One region of the Bacillus sp. TL12 genome, then DNA from elsewhere that is predicted to be linked to it. Evidence: riboswitches for the same ligand, from Rfam matches in the RefSeq annotation. Region 1 holds a riboswitch; the other holds the start of a gene.

Region 1 (7,551 bases):
CTAAAAATAAATAATATTCTTCTGTCGCTTCAATGATTGCTATACAATCTGTTTCAATATCATATTGCTTCTGAATCGCTTGCAATGCATTCACGTAATTTCCTAACTTTTCTTTTTTACTCTTTTCAAATATTGTTTGAACTAACATACACTTTCCCCCTTTGTATGTAGTGTTTCTAATGGAGTGATAACGCTTTCAAATGGATGCGTCAATAAAGAAAACTTCCACTAATGAAACAAGTCATCTCGAGTGGAAGTTCATCTTATTTCGTTAATTGATGTCTAAATGCATAAATAACCGCCTGCGTACGATCACTTACATTCAATTTATTTAATATATTACTTACATGTGTCTTCACAGTTTTGAGTGCAATAAATAGCTCATCCGCAATTTCTTGATTACTTTTTCCCTCTGCAATTAATAATAAAATTTCAGACTCTCGTTCTGTTAAATCTTCATGAAGAGGTTGTTCTTTCTTTTGACGCATACGAGACATCATTTTCCCAGTAACTTTCGGCTCAAGTACTGTTTCCCCATCATAAGTCGCTCGCACTGCATCAGCAATATCGCTTGCTCTTGATGTTTTTAATAAATAACTTGTTGCACCTGCTTCAATGACAGGATATAATTTTTCATCATCTAAAAAGCTCGTTACGACTACAATTTTCGCTTCAGGCCATTCTTGAATAATGGCACGTGTTGCCTCAACACCATCCATTTCATCCATAACAAGATCCATTAAAATAATATCCGGCCTTAATTCTAACGCTAGTTCCGAACCTTTTCTTCCATTTTCTGCTTCCCCGACTACCTCAATATCCGGTTGAGTTGATAAATATGCTGATACACCCATTCGCACCATTTCATGATCATCAACAAGCAATACTTTAATCATAATCCTCCCCCTCTCTCTATCATAATTGGTACCTTCACCTCAATCTGTGTACCTTTATTTGGAAAACTAAGCACTTTTAACGTTCCACCAATTTCATGGACACGCTCTTGAATAGACCTTAAGCCGTATGATCCAGCTTTATTGACACCTACCTCAAATCCAACACCATCATCAATGATTTTCAAAATCGCATACTGATCGATTTGGCGCAGGCGTACCTCCGTTTTCTTTGCTTTTGCATGCCGTAATGTATTAGACAATGCCTCTTGTACAATACGGAATAAATGATCTTCCACACCTTTTTGTAATTGAATCGGTTCAATCAACCATTCTATTTTCATATGTTGTTTTCTAGAAAGTTCTGTTAGCAGTTCTTCGATGCCTTCTGTTAACTTTTTACCTTCTAATTGTACAGGACGTAAATGCAGAAGTAATGCTCTCATTTCCGATTGCGCATTTACAACCATATTTTCCACAAGTTGCAATTGCTTTTGGGTTGTTTCTGGCATATGTTCTACCTGTTCATTAATCGCTGACATCATCATAGACATTGCAAAAAGCTGCTGACTCACTGAATCATGCAGTTCCCTTGCTAATCGATGCCTTTCTTGTGAAATCGCTTCTTGTCTCATTTCTTCATTCCAATGCGCTCGTTCATTCGTTACCTTTTGAAATAACCCAGCCTGTTCCTCTAATCTTCGAGCAAGCGCAATTACTTTTCGCTCTACTTCATGAAATTCATCTTCCGCAGTAAACGAAACATCCTTTGGGAAATTCCCACGCTCTACTTCAAACAAGAAAGTATTCAAGCCTTGAATACGTTGCTGCATATAATAACCAATCGCATACCCTACAATTCCACCCATAAGAAGACTTGTACTTATAATTAACAAGCCAATTGGAACAGAAGCAATGGATTCTTTCCATAATAAATCATATACTTCTTGCCCACTTTTCCACACATATACAACTGTACAAATAAGTGCAATACTAACAGAAGATAACATAGAATAACGAATATACATCCATGAAATATTTCCTTGCTTTTTCATTATACTTTCCTCACTTCCGTATCGCCTACGACAAGCGAAGAAATAATTTTAATACGGCGTGGAGCTTCTTTGTACTGTTCTGTCTTAAACGTAACATTTCGATTAAAACCTGTTTCTTCATGCCCCGGAAGTAAAACTCTTCCCATGATGACAGAATGATTTAAAGATAGCTCAATATCATATGGAACATACAAACGAATGTTACCAATAACGCCACGAATAACAATGACCGTTTCCCCTTCTGGAATCATCGCCGTCGTCAAATCAATTTCAACATCACCGACTCCATACTGGACATTAATATCTTCTAACTCATAAATGTGGTCCATCATTCTTATGTTCCCAAGCATTATGTTCTTAAGATATGGTTCTGTTCGATAGATTTGTTTTTCTTCATCTATATATCCTTTTTCCTTAATTTCCACCTTTACAGTTTTTGGCTTTTGCTGTCCTTGAATAAGCTGATAACCGATGAAGGCTAAGCAAGCAAATACAACGAGTACGAAGGCCGCTGATGAAAACAGGAAGAATAAAAAAACAATCCCTCCGACAAATAAAAACACATTCCCTCTCACATATCGATTCTTTTTCCGATAATATCTCCCGAACATAATCATAATAAATGCAAAGATAAGAGCACCTGGTTCAAAATGTCCGAGAACCATATCAAGAAAAAGACCAAATCCAAATATGATGAGGAGCATCCCCACTAGTTGTGATTTAGAAAATTGTTTCTTCATTTCAGCTCCCCCTTCTTGTTACATATAAATAGAAGAAAAAGGTATTGCTTTCCAACACCTTTTCTTCTATCACTATATCATAAGCTCGTTTTATAATATACTACAATTATTTTATTACTTCTTTGTCTAAAGATACTTCATTTTTTTCTTTCATTTCGCGTTCCAGTTTTGCAATTTTCATATCAAATGTATCACGCTCATGCTCTTCATTCATGCGAAGCTCTAAATCACGAATGTGATCTTCAATTTCTTCAAATCGTAAGAACGGATTATTCTCATCCATTTTATGAAAAGCCGTATTCATGCGACGGTTGGCATGAGCCATATTTTCGCGAGCCATTAATTCCATACGCTTTGCATTCATTTCTTTTAACTTATTCTTCATTTTAGAAAGGCGACGTTCTAACTCATCAATTTGTTCCAATACACCTGCATACATTTCCTCTAGACGAGCGACTTGCCCTTCATAATATGCAACTTCTTCTAATGCACGTTCATGTAGTTGCATTTCCCCTGCTTCTTGTGCGATTATCGCCTGCTTTGATCTCTTATTTACGAAATAACGAGCCTGCTCAAGTTCACGAGCAAAGTTAGATTTTAATGTTTTATGGCGCTGAATTAATTTTTCAATTTTTGTTACTTCACGCTCACTATCGCGTAAATATTGATTTAACATAGCGATTGGATTTTTTCTTTCTTTTTCATCTAAAACATTATGAAAATCTGCTAAAATTGCATCACGTACACGCCCGAATAAAGATTGTTTCATTATAATCTTCCTCTCTTTTACTTTATGATTTAAATTGTTTTATATTAGTTTTTCATTAACTTGTTCCACTCATCTTCAAAGTTGCTATATGGTTTAGATCCTTCTGAAGCGGAATCAACTACTGCATCTTTATCTTTTTTCCACTCACGGTATCCATAGTATAGTACTACTAATGCTGCGATACCGATTAACGCTGGAGAATGGGAAAGAGCAATTGACAATCCGATTAAACCGATAATACCCCAAGCTAACTTTCCAAAAAATGATTGTGCTCGCACAAATGATTTATAGCTCCAGTACACAATTCCTGCTCCAATTGCAAATCCTACAATACCAGCAAGACTACCAAGAGCAATTAAAGCCAAAATACCAGCTGCGATAAACGCTAAAAATTGTTTCATCTTGTGCTCGCCTCCCTTCGATTTGATACTCTTATCTTAACTATTTTTTCATTTTTCCATAACGAGCTTAAGAACCGTTTTCTAATCAGACTTAAGACCTATTCCAAGTCAGTCTTATATTAAGGTAAATATAAAAAAGGATGCCTCGTATAAAGCATCCTTTTTCTTTATGCTGTTTTATGATATTGCTTTTTTTCCGCTACTTTTGAAAACTTTGGAAAACCAATTAAAATAGAAACTATACCGCATACCCCAACTAAGATTGGATAAAACGCATATGGTAACAATTCAACAGGTGACAATGCTGCAAATCCTGCTGCCGTTAACATTTGAGCACCATATGGAACTAATCCTTGTATGCAACATGAAAAAAGATCTAACACACTTGCTGATTTTCGTGGATCAATTTCATATTGATCAGCAATATTTTTTGCAAGCGGACCAGTAAATATAATAGAAATTGTGTTATTCGCTGTACAAATATTCGTCAGACTAACTAAACTAGCGATTCCGAATTCTGCACCTTTTTTCGAACGAATATTACGTGTTAATGTATTCATTAAATATTGAATACCACCATTATATTGAATGATTTCAACCATTCCACCGATTAAAATTGCCAGTAATACAAGCTCCATCATTCCATTTATCCCTGTTGTAACACTTTTAAAGAAGCTAGCTAATGTATAGCTTCCATCAATAAGACCAATAAAACCGGCTAGAACTGTTCCGCCTGCTAACACAACGAGCACATTCCATCCAAGTAAAGCTGTGATAAGCACAACCGCATACGGCAATATTTTCACCCAATCAAATGTGTGAGCTTTGATTTCCGTATGATTTCCTAATGTAAGGAAAACCAATACTATAATTGTAATAATTGCGGCTGGTAAAACAATTAAAAAGTTTGTTTTAAACTTATCTTTCATTTCCGTACCTTGTGAACGAACAGCTGCAATTGTCGTGTCAGAAATAAACGATAGATTATCACCAAACATCGCTCCGCCAACAACAGTTGCCATCGTTAACGCAATAGAAATATCTGTTTGCTGGCTAATCCCGACTGCAATTGGTGCTATCGCTGCAATAGTCCCCATCGAAGTTCCCATTGCTAGTGAAATAAAAGCACCTATAACAAAAATTCCCGCAACAATGAACCCTTGCGGTAAAATAGATAGCGCTAAATTAACTGTAGAGTCAACTCCGCCCATTCCTTTTGCTGTTTCAGAAAACGCACCAGCAAGTACAAAAATCAACACCATAATCATAATATCCGGATTACCAGCCCCTTTGGCAAACCGTTCTACTTTTGATGTAAAGCTTTCTTTCCTGTTCATCACTAATGCAGTCCCTACAGCAATTAAAATAGCGACAAGTATCGGCAATTTATAAAAATCCCCTGTAATAATTCCAGAACCAATAAATAGCGCTAAGAATATTCCAAGCGGTAATAATGCTAAGCCATTCCCTTTCGTTTGTTTCAAAATAACATCTCTCCCTAGTTCTAAAACCTTTTCTATCTCATAACAAAAGACCTCTTCCGAAAAGAAGAGGTCTTATATACTTATAAGAAACACTCTCCTCATCTGTCAAGCACATGCTTGCTGGATTTGGCACAGCACTCTATTATGAGTCCGCTGCCGAGGCATCGTAGGGCCAGTCCCTCCGCCTCTCTTTATAAGAAGGTTTCATATTTTATTTTTAATAATAATTTCTTCCCTAACTTTACTCGCTTACAAATCAAAAGTCAATTATTATTTGTATGAAAATAATTGGTATTTTTTGATATTTATAAAAAATTACGAATAAATCCGCATAACGAAAAGAAAATCAACATTTTAACTTTCGAATTTCTTTTTCTAAAATTGTAATCCAAGGAAACTTGTCCTTTCCAATTACTTCGATAAGCCATTTTGCTGTATCCCACGCTTCATTATATTCCTCTTTAGAAATAGCTCCATCTATATAAGCCTCTTCTAATTCATCTTCATCCAACAAATATACATCACCATTCGGTAATAGCACTACATCTAAATATAAATCATCAAAATACGGCATACCTCGTTCATCTATTTTATATTTTTTCGCCACATCAATATAATACTGTACTAATTCCTTTTTTTCATTTAACATAGCTGTAATCGCAAAGTTCTTATCACTAATAAAATACTGCACCCATATATATCCATCATTTACAATACAAAGTTTTTGGTTGTTATATTGCTTGTAACTGGGCTCTTTCACTTTTTGCATACACAGCACACCTAACATCCCTTGCTCAATTGTCTTCACTTCATATGTTTTCTCTATCAACCGTTCCCAAGTAGAGCCATCGCCATATTTTCGTTTCATTATTCTTTAACTCCTTTTCTATACAAAAAAGCCCCCACATCTTATGCGAGGGCTCTGCCAATAGCTATTAAGCTGCCTGTTTTTCGGAAAGCTCTTTTAGATAAGCTTGTCCTTTTGCATCGTCATATTGACCTTCCCACTTAGACATAACAACAGCTGCTAAAGAGTTACCCACTACGTTAACTGCCGTACGTGCCATATCTAAAATGCGGTCAATACCTGCGATAAATGCTAATCCTTCTGCCGGAATACCTACTGTACCTAATGTTGCTAATAATACAACAAATGATACACCCGGTACACCTGCAATCCCTTTAGATGTAACCATTAATACAAGCAATAATGTAATTTGCTGCGTAAGAGATAAATCAATACCATACATTTGCGCTAAGAAAATCGCTGCAATAGCTTGATATAACGTAGATCCATCTAAGTTAAATGAATAACCTGTTGGAATAACGAAAGATGTAATTGCTTTCGGACAACCGAACTTCTCCATTTTCTCCATGATTTTCGGTAAAACCGTTTCTGAGCTTGCAGTAGAATACGCTAAAATAAGCTCGTCTTTTAAGATCTTAAAGAATTGGAAAATGTTAATACCAAATATTTTCGCTGTAAGTCCTAATACTACTACCACGAAGAAAATCATGGATCCGTAAACAACAATCACTAGTTTACCTAATGGAATTAATGAAGCAAGACCAAATTTAGAAACCGTTACACCAATTAAAGCGAATACACCAAACGGCGCGAATTTCATAACTTGGTTTGTTACATAAAACATTGAATCCGCTACACCTTGGAAAAATTGAAGAACCGGTCTTCCTCTTTCACCGATTGCTGCAATCCCTAAACCAAATAGTACAGAGAAGAAAATAATAGCAAGCATATCACCTTTTGCTAATGATTCTACAATATTTGTCGGAACAATGTTTACAAATGTATCCGCAAAAGAGTGACTCTGCACTTGCTCTGTCGTTTGCGTATATTTAGAAATATCTGTCTTCGTTAACTCATCCATATTTACGCCTTTTCCTGGTTGGAAAATATTCGCTACCAGTAGACCAACAACAATTGCAACTGTTGTAATAATTTCAAAATAAAGAATTGTCTTTCCGCCTAATCGTCCTAGCTTTTTCACATCACCAACGCCAGCAACACCAACAACGATGCTCGCTACGACAATCGGTACAACAATCATTTTAATTAATCGGATGAAAATATCACCAATTGGTTGTAAGTATCCTGCAACTGCTGCATTGCCATAAAAAATCGCCCCTACTGCAATACCAAGCGCAAGTCCTATTAAAATTTGCCATGCAAGTCCTATCCTTTTCATAC
Region 2 (7,551 bases), on a different contig from region 1:
CACGATCATGATATGCCGCTAATAATGGCTGCTTTCTTCCATCAATAACCGGAATAATAGCTTCATATTCATCATCTATTTGCCTTGTTAATACTGTGATCCACTCATTTGAAAGATTTGGCGTATCACAAGGAGAAACGATATACCACTCTGCATTTATATGCTCCATTCCTGATACAATCCCCGCAAGCGGTCCATCTCCTTTATAGGAAGGAATATCTTCTATAACAGGAACGTCTACTAAAGTAACAATTCTTTCTCTTATATCAGGATGACTAACGCTAACGACAACTACATCTTGCACGGTAGTCTGCATGACCTGAACAATGTGTTCGATAAAAGTATGTCCTTGCCAGCTTGCTAAGGCTTTTGGCTCACCAAAGCGCCTCGACATACCACCTGCCAATACAATTCCTGCTATTTTTTTCATTGGCGATGCAGCTCAAATGTAATGTGTCCAAGCTCAGGTAAAATCAATTTATTCATCGCAAGACGAACCGCTCCGCTAGAACCAGGCATCGAAAAGACAACTTTTCTCCCTATTGTTCCACCAATCGCTCTACTTAGCATTGCAGCGCTACCGATATCTTCTAAGTAGCTAATCATTCGAAACAGTTCACCAAATCCAACGATTTCCTTATCTAATAATGCTGAAACGGCTTCAATTGTCACATCACGCTTCGTAATGCCTGTTCCGCCGTTTGTTAAGATAACGTCAACATCTTCTTGGTGATAGCCAGATAATACAGCTTGCCTAATATCTTCTTTATCATCTTTTATAATTTCATAAGCAGTTACCGTATGTCCTGCTTCTACTAATAATTCTTTTAATAACTTACCGCTCTTATCTGTCTCTTCTGTACGTGTATCAGAGACCGTAATAATTTTGCAGCGCACTTTTTTTGGCGCTTGTTTTTTATGCTCTATAACGCTCATTTTTATTCGCTCCTTCTTATGAACTACTCATAATTTTATCATATCGGATAGAAAATCTATCAAATATGAAGTACATCACACTTACATAATTATGTAGTGAACGGATAAAGCATTATGATACAATATTAGTATATATAACCATAAAAAGGGAGCTTTATGATTCGAGTGCTATTTAACACTATAAGGCGACATATGCCAATTATCCCATTTCTCATTCTTCTAAACCTTTGCCAACTCATTGCCTATGGATGGGATATCGATGTTTTAAAATTATCTGCCAAAATGTCAGATAGTTCTGACCACACATACTTAACAAGTACAGCAAGCCCTCTCGTACTCGCCTACTTATTTCAATGGACTTGGGATCGTTCGAAACAATCTGATACGAAATAATTTTTTCATAGGAGGTTTATCCATGGAACTTTATCAAAAACTCACAACCGTATTTATCCTTCTATTTGTCGCTTCCATCAGTGCCGGGATGGCGTTAAAGGATGCTGTTCCTTATTCAGCAATCGGTGGCTGGAGATTCGCGACGCTCTTTTTGCTATGCAGTGCATTTTGTGCTGAAAAAGCGCGTCAAAAGAAAGGTTGATGGCATTGTTTCGCAAAAAATCTACACTCTGCTTGGTTAGCTTCCTAAATTTGATTCCATAATTATGTGCAGTGGAATTAGCCAATCTACATGTAAATAGAAAATCCATACAATAAAAAAAGCTTTGCGCCTTCGCGCAAAGCTTTTTCTTCTTATATTATAGACCAGCTTGCTCTTTTAAAGCTGCCGCTTTGTCTGTACGTTCCCATGAAAGGTCTACATCAGTACGTCCGAAGTGGCCGTAAGCTGCTGTTTGTTTGTAAATTGGGCGACGTAAGTCTAACATTTTGATAATGCCAGCTGGGCGAAGATCGAAGTTGTTACGAACTAGTTCTACTAGTACTTCTTCAGATACTTTACCAGTGCCGAATGTATCAACTGAAATTGATACTGGTTGTGCTACACCGATTGCGTATGCAAGTTGTACTTCTGCTTTGTCAGCAAGACCAGCTGCTACGATGTTTTTCGCAACATAACGAGCTGCGTACGCTGCAGAACGGTCAACTTTTGTTGCATCTTTACCAGAGAATGCACCGCCGCCGTGACGAGCGTATCCACCGTAAGTATCAACGATAATTTTACGTCCTGTTAAACCAGCATCCCCTTGTGGTCCACCGATTACGAAGCGGCCAGTTGGGTTAATGAAGAATTTTGTTTCCTCATCCATTAATTCTGCTGGTACGACAGCTTTGATTACATGCTCTTTTAAGTCACGATCGATTTGTTCCCACGTAGCTTCTGGGTGATGCTGCGTTGAAATTACAATTGTATCGATGCGTACTGGTTTACCATTTTCATCATACTCAACTGTAACTTGCGTTTTACCGTCTGGACGTAAATATTCTAATGTTTCATCTTTACGTACTTCCGTTAAACGACGAGCTAATTTGTGAGCAAGTGAGATTGGAAGTGGCATTAATTCTTTTGTTTCATTACATGCGAAACCAAACATTAAACCTTGGTCCCCTGCACCGATTGCCTCAATCTCAGCGTCAGTCATTTGACCTTCACGTGCTTCTAACGCTTGGTCAACACCCATAGCGATGTCAGCAGATTGCTCATCGATAGATGTTAAAACTGCACAAGTTTCTGCATCGAATCCGTATTTTGCACGAGTGTAACCGATTCCTTGGATTGTTTCACGAACGATTTTTGGAATATCTACATAAGTAGAAGTCGTAATTTCCCCCGCTACCAATACTAAACCAGTTGTTACTGTTGTTTCACAAGCTACACGTGCGTTTGCGTCTTTTGCTAAGATCGCGTCTAAAATTGAATCAGAAATTTGGTCACAAATTTTATCTGGATGTCCTTCAGTTACAGACTCAGATGTGAACAGATGACGTTGTTTTGTCATGTGGTAAACCTCCCTACAGTAATTGTATATATTGTACGGAACTCATCCTTAATTTGCCACAAACTGCGACATTCATTTATTCTCCCACACAAGCATAAAGAAAAACCTTTCCTATTTATAGAGAAAAGGTTTAATTTGCTACTTGCATACTGCTTTTTGCCCTTCGCTCTTATCGTTCGAGACCTTTCGCCTCGCACAGGTTTTAGCACCTATTCACTTGTTTTTACCAATACAAGTGAGGTTGCCGGGCTTCATCGGGCCTGTCCCTCCGCCAGCTCGGGATAAGAGAGTATCCGTCCCAACCTATACTAAAGAAATGATATTCATTTGTCAATTAATATTCACATATTCCTACAAGTTTTTCGCATTTCTCCCCGCATTAACGGGCAGTAATATCCCACCCCAAAAAAATTTTGAAAGAACAAAGAAGATATATGTAATAACTGCCCGTAAATGCCCGATTGGTGAGGGCTAACCATCCGTGAAAAACATACGGATGGAAGTTTCACTTTATGTCGAATAAAATATTAATAGGAAAATTATACATTCACACAAACAAAAATAAATAAATAGTATACATTATTTATATGATTGTGTTATACTCTTGGTGGGGATTACGAGAAATATTTCATTAAAATGAAAAGGATGGTATATAAATATGAGTACTGTGAATGTCCAAATTGGATTACACGAATTACTGAACGGAAGCAATGCACAGGTTCAACTAAGCGTTCCACAATTAGTGGAAAAAGTACTAATGAGAAATGAAGGAAAATTAACTTCTACTGGTGCCGTCTCTGCTTCTACAGGAAAGTATACAGGACGTTCTCCTAAAGATAAATTTATTGTGAAAGAAGCATCGGTTGCAGATAAAATCGCTTGGGGATCTGTAAACCAACCGATTTCTGAAGAACATTTTAATAAATTATATACAAAAGTATTAGAATACTTAAAGGAAAAAGACGAATTATTCGTATTTAAAGGATTCGCTGGTGCTGATCGCAACTATCGTCTTCCATTACAAGTTATTAACGAATATGCATGGCACAATTTATTTGTACATCAATTATTTATTCGTCCAACTGAAGAAGAATTAGCAAATCATGAATCTGAATTCACAATTGTTTCTGCACCAAGCTTTAAAGCAGATCCAGAGATTGACGGCACAAACTCTGAAGCATTTATCATGGTTTCATTTGAAAAACGCATCGTATTAATCGGTGGTACGGAATACGCTGGAGAAATGAAAAAATCAATCTTCTCTATCATGAACTTCTTACTCCCAGAACAAGATATTTTATCTATGCACTGCTCTGCAAACGTAGGTGAAGAAGGCGATGTTGCTTTATTCTTCGGTTTATCTGGAACAGGTAAAACAACGCTATCTGCTGATCCACACCGTAAATTAATTGGTGACGATGAACACGGTTGGTCTGATAATGGCGTATTCAATATTGAAGGCGGTTGCTACGCGAAATGTATTAACCTTTCTCATGAGAAAGAGCCTCAAATTTTTGATGCAATTACATTTGGATCAGTGCTTGAGAATGTTGTAATTGATAATCAAACACGTATTGCAGATTATAATGATACTACATTAACAGAAAATACACGTGCTGCATACCCAATTGATGCGATTGATAATATCGTAGTACCAAGTGTTGCAGGACATCCAAATACAATTATTTTCTTAACTGCTGATGCATCTGGAGTATTACCTCCAATCAGTAAATTAAATAAAGAGCAAGCTATGTACCATTTCTTAAGCGGTTACACTAGTAAATTAGCTGGAACTGAGCGCGGCGTAACATCTCCGCAAGCAACATTCTCAACTTGCTTCGGTTCTCCATTCTTACCACTTGATGCATCTCGCTATGCTGAAATGCTTGGTGAAAAGATTGAGAAACATGATGCGAAAGTATTCTTAGTAAACACTGGCTGGACTGGCGGCGAATACGGCGTTGGAAAACGTATGAACTTAGGTTACACTCGCGCAATGGTACAATCAGCATTAAACGGCGAGCTTGATAAAGCTGAAACAGCGAAACATGACATCTTCGGTCTTGAAGTACCACATCATGTACCAGGTGTACCTGATGAAGTATTAATGCCTGAACAAACATGGGCTGATAAAGCAGCTTACAAAGCAAAAGCAATCGAACTTGCAAATGAATTCAAAGAAAACTTCAAGAAATTCGAGAATGTTTCTGAAGATATTATCAAATTGGGCGGTCCAATCGCTTAATTTAAACCTTTACTGTCTGAATGACCTTTACTCATATGAATAAGCATGTTGTAACCTAAAAGGATCGCGTACTCACCGACAAAACCCATGCGACTTTGCTGGTTACACATACTTACAATAAAAAAGAAGCTTACGATAAAAACGTAAGCTTCTTTCTTTTACTTTCGTGGTACTCCTAATGCAAACTTCCTACCCACTTGCTCCCTTTGCTTTAACACACGGCATGGAGCAAAAAAAGCATTGACCGCTTCTACACATCGCCGGACGCTCTCTCCCTACTCAAAAAGAAAAGGAGTATACCAGGAGGGGAAATTTATATATTTTGATTTCCCAACATACACATCACGGCTTCAAAAATAAAAGTGGATTTCCCTCTCACTTGCTCCCTTTGTTTTCACACACGGCATGGGGCGAAAAATGGCACTGACCGCTTCTATCCATGGTCGGACGCTCTCTCCCACCTAAAAGAAAAGTTTTTTTGGTTTTTGTACTTATCTATTTCCTCGCATCTTTCATGCTGTAATACCCTAAATTAATAACAATTAAGAAATAACCACCCATAATTCCAACAGCAAACGCCCACATAACCATATGATGTTCAATCTCATACATAATAATTGCACCGAGAATTGCCGCTGCAAAGCGATTAATCATACCAAGTGTTGGTGCTTTACTCTTTTTTACAATACTATCTCCAAGCTTTTCGATACGTCTTCCTAAAATCCAAACACAATACATACTAACGAGTAAACCAATCCCTACACCTAAAAAGTGAGCAGAAAAAGGTGTCATCGCCCATCCTAATGGCATTGCGCCTAGCAAATAATACATTTGAATTTTAAATGACCTTAATGACATACTAATCATGTAGTTCTCCTTTATCATCTTATTTACATATCATCAGACTTTACCCCGCATTAACGGGCAGTAAGTCTCCCACCTCAAAATTCAGCAAAAACAAGGAAGCTAGGTAGGGGATCAATCCTCCCCACTGATTAAAGTTTCACTTTATCTGTTACATTTAAAAGAAAAACAACATAAACACTACACTTATGTTGTTAAAATATTTTTCAGAAATAATATTATACAAGATTTCTAGTTTGAAGACAGACGCAATTTATGACTTTTTTTCAAACATTTTTTCATAGATTTACAAAAAAGTGATATCAATCTATAAACATATGGATATGATGTATATATACACGTTTTAGTTTTTCAACATATAAACCACGGCCTCGGAAACATAAAGAGACCTCTACTCGTTCCCTCTTTCTGTTCTCACATGGCATGGGGGCGAAAAATGGCACTGACCGCTTCTATCCATGAGGGGATTCTCTCTCCCATCTAAAAAGAAAGCTTTTAATATCTTTTAAAGGAGGCCTCCCATGATTTATTTTTTAATGGCTCTCATCCACCTCATTATCCCTGCACTTATAGGACTCTCGTTATATTGGTACACAAAAAAACATAGCATTTTCTATGCTGTCCTCGGTGTCCTTCTCCCTGGTATTATTCTCATTGCGCTGTTTCGCATACCTTTTCTCAACTTACTTCCACTTATTACTGCTATTTTGTTCCTTATATTTCTGCCCAAAATAAAAAAATAGGAAAGCAGATCATAACTGATCTGTTTTCCTATTTTGATATATGTTCTGGCGCAATTGACTGCGTTTCAAACTTTTCAGATTTCACAAACCATAAACCGAGAAAAATAATCCCTCCGCCGATTATTTGTTGCAGCGAAATATATTCCTTCGCCCATACCGCCGCAAATACAACTGCAACAAATGGCGTAATATACATATACACCATTGTATGAGAGGCCCCAATTTTTTGAACTCCAATATACCACATAACTAAGCCAAATACTGTGACAAAGAAAATAGAATACAATAGCGCAAACCATGTCATTCCTTGTTCAATTTGAAACGGCAATGAAAAAATATGCCATCCGCTCAGTATAGCGAGTGGAATCGCTCCAACAACTGCTGACCATGCAGTTACGCGAAGTGCTGAATATTTTCTAATCAGTGGTCCTGCTAAAACTGGATAGAGCCCCCAGCATATCGATGTAATGAGTCCAATTCCATTTCCATAAAAAGAACCAGCAAGTGAATGCCCAGCTAATAAAACAAGGGCCGCACCGATGCAAGCTATCATAGAACCAACTAACTTCCGCTGGGAAAACTTCTCTTGTTTCAAAAAAATCGCAAACATTGTTGTGAAAATAGGTGAAATAGAAATGAGTAAGGAAGCGTTCGTAGCGGATGTATATTTGATGGTCTCCATAAATAATGTTTGATACAGCACGATTCCCACCACACTAACTACAATAAGCCTTGGTATATCCCTTAATTCCATATGCAATGACTTTTCAATATAAAATGTAAGTAATAATAATAGCGGTGCTGCTGCAAT

The links. A riboswitch is a leader RNA that binds a small molecule or an ion and turns the genes downstream of it on or off. The one in region 1 is predicted to bind S-adenosylmethionine.
Region 2: another riboswitch for S-adenosylmethionine. It lies ahead of metK (methionine adenosyltransferase); the one in region 1 lies ahead of LOK41_RS12670 (Na+/H+ antiporter NhaC family protein).

Annotation. Positions count from the first base shown of each region.
Region 1 covers NZ_JAJJBY010000011.1:54,323-61,873, reverse strand. Annotated here, with positions in the region: partial or broken gene LOK41_RS12700 (DUF3992 domain-containing protein) at 1-213, opposite strand, end outside; gene LOK41_RS12695 (response regulator) at 264-896, opposite strand; gene LOK41_RS12690 (sensor histidine kinase) at 893-1,948, opposite strand; gene liaF (cell wall-active antibiotics response protein LiaF) at 1,948-2,688, opposite strand; gene LOK41_RS12680 (PspA/IM30 family protein) at 2,795-3,457, opposite strand; gene LOK41_RS12675 (lmo0954 family membrane protein) at 3,502-3,858, opposite strand; gene LOK41_RS12670 (Na+/H+ antiporter NhaC family protein) at 4,026-5,342, opposite strand; SAM riboswitch class I at 5,438-5,542, opposite strand; gene LOK41_RS12665 (ribonuclease FAU-1 family protein) at 5,689-6,210, opposite strand; gene gltP (glutamate/aspartate:proton symporter GltP) at 6,278-7,549, opposite strand.
Region 2 covers NZ_JAJJBY010000002.1:111,717-119,267, reverse strand. Annotated here, with positions in the region: gene mobA (molybdenum cofactor guanylyltransferase) at 1-430, opposite strand, end outside; gene LOK41_RS02560 (MogA/MoaB family molybdenum cofactor biosynthesis protein) at 427-936, opposite strand; gene LOK41_RS02555 (hypothetical protein) at 1,093-1,329, shown strand; gene LOK41_RS02550 (hypothetical protein) at 1,352-1,531, shown strand; gene metK (methionine adenosyltransferase) at 1,689-2,888, opposite strand; SAM riboswitch class I at 3,055-3,176, opposite strand; gene pckA (phosphoenolpyruvate carboxykinase (ATP)) at 3,547-5,133, shown strand; gene LOK41_RS02535 (ATP synthase subunit I) at 5,629-6,000, opposite strand; gene LOK41_RS02530 (hypothetical protein) at 6,519-6,740, shown strand; gene LOK41_RS02525 (DMT family transporter) at 6,769-7,551, opposite strand, start outside.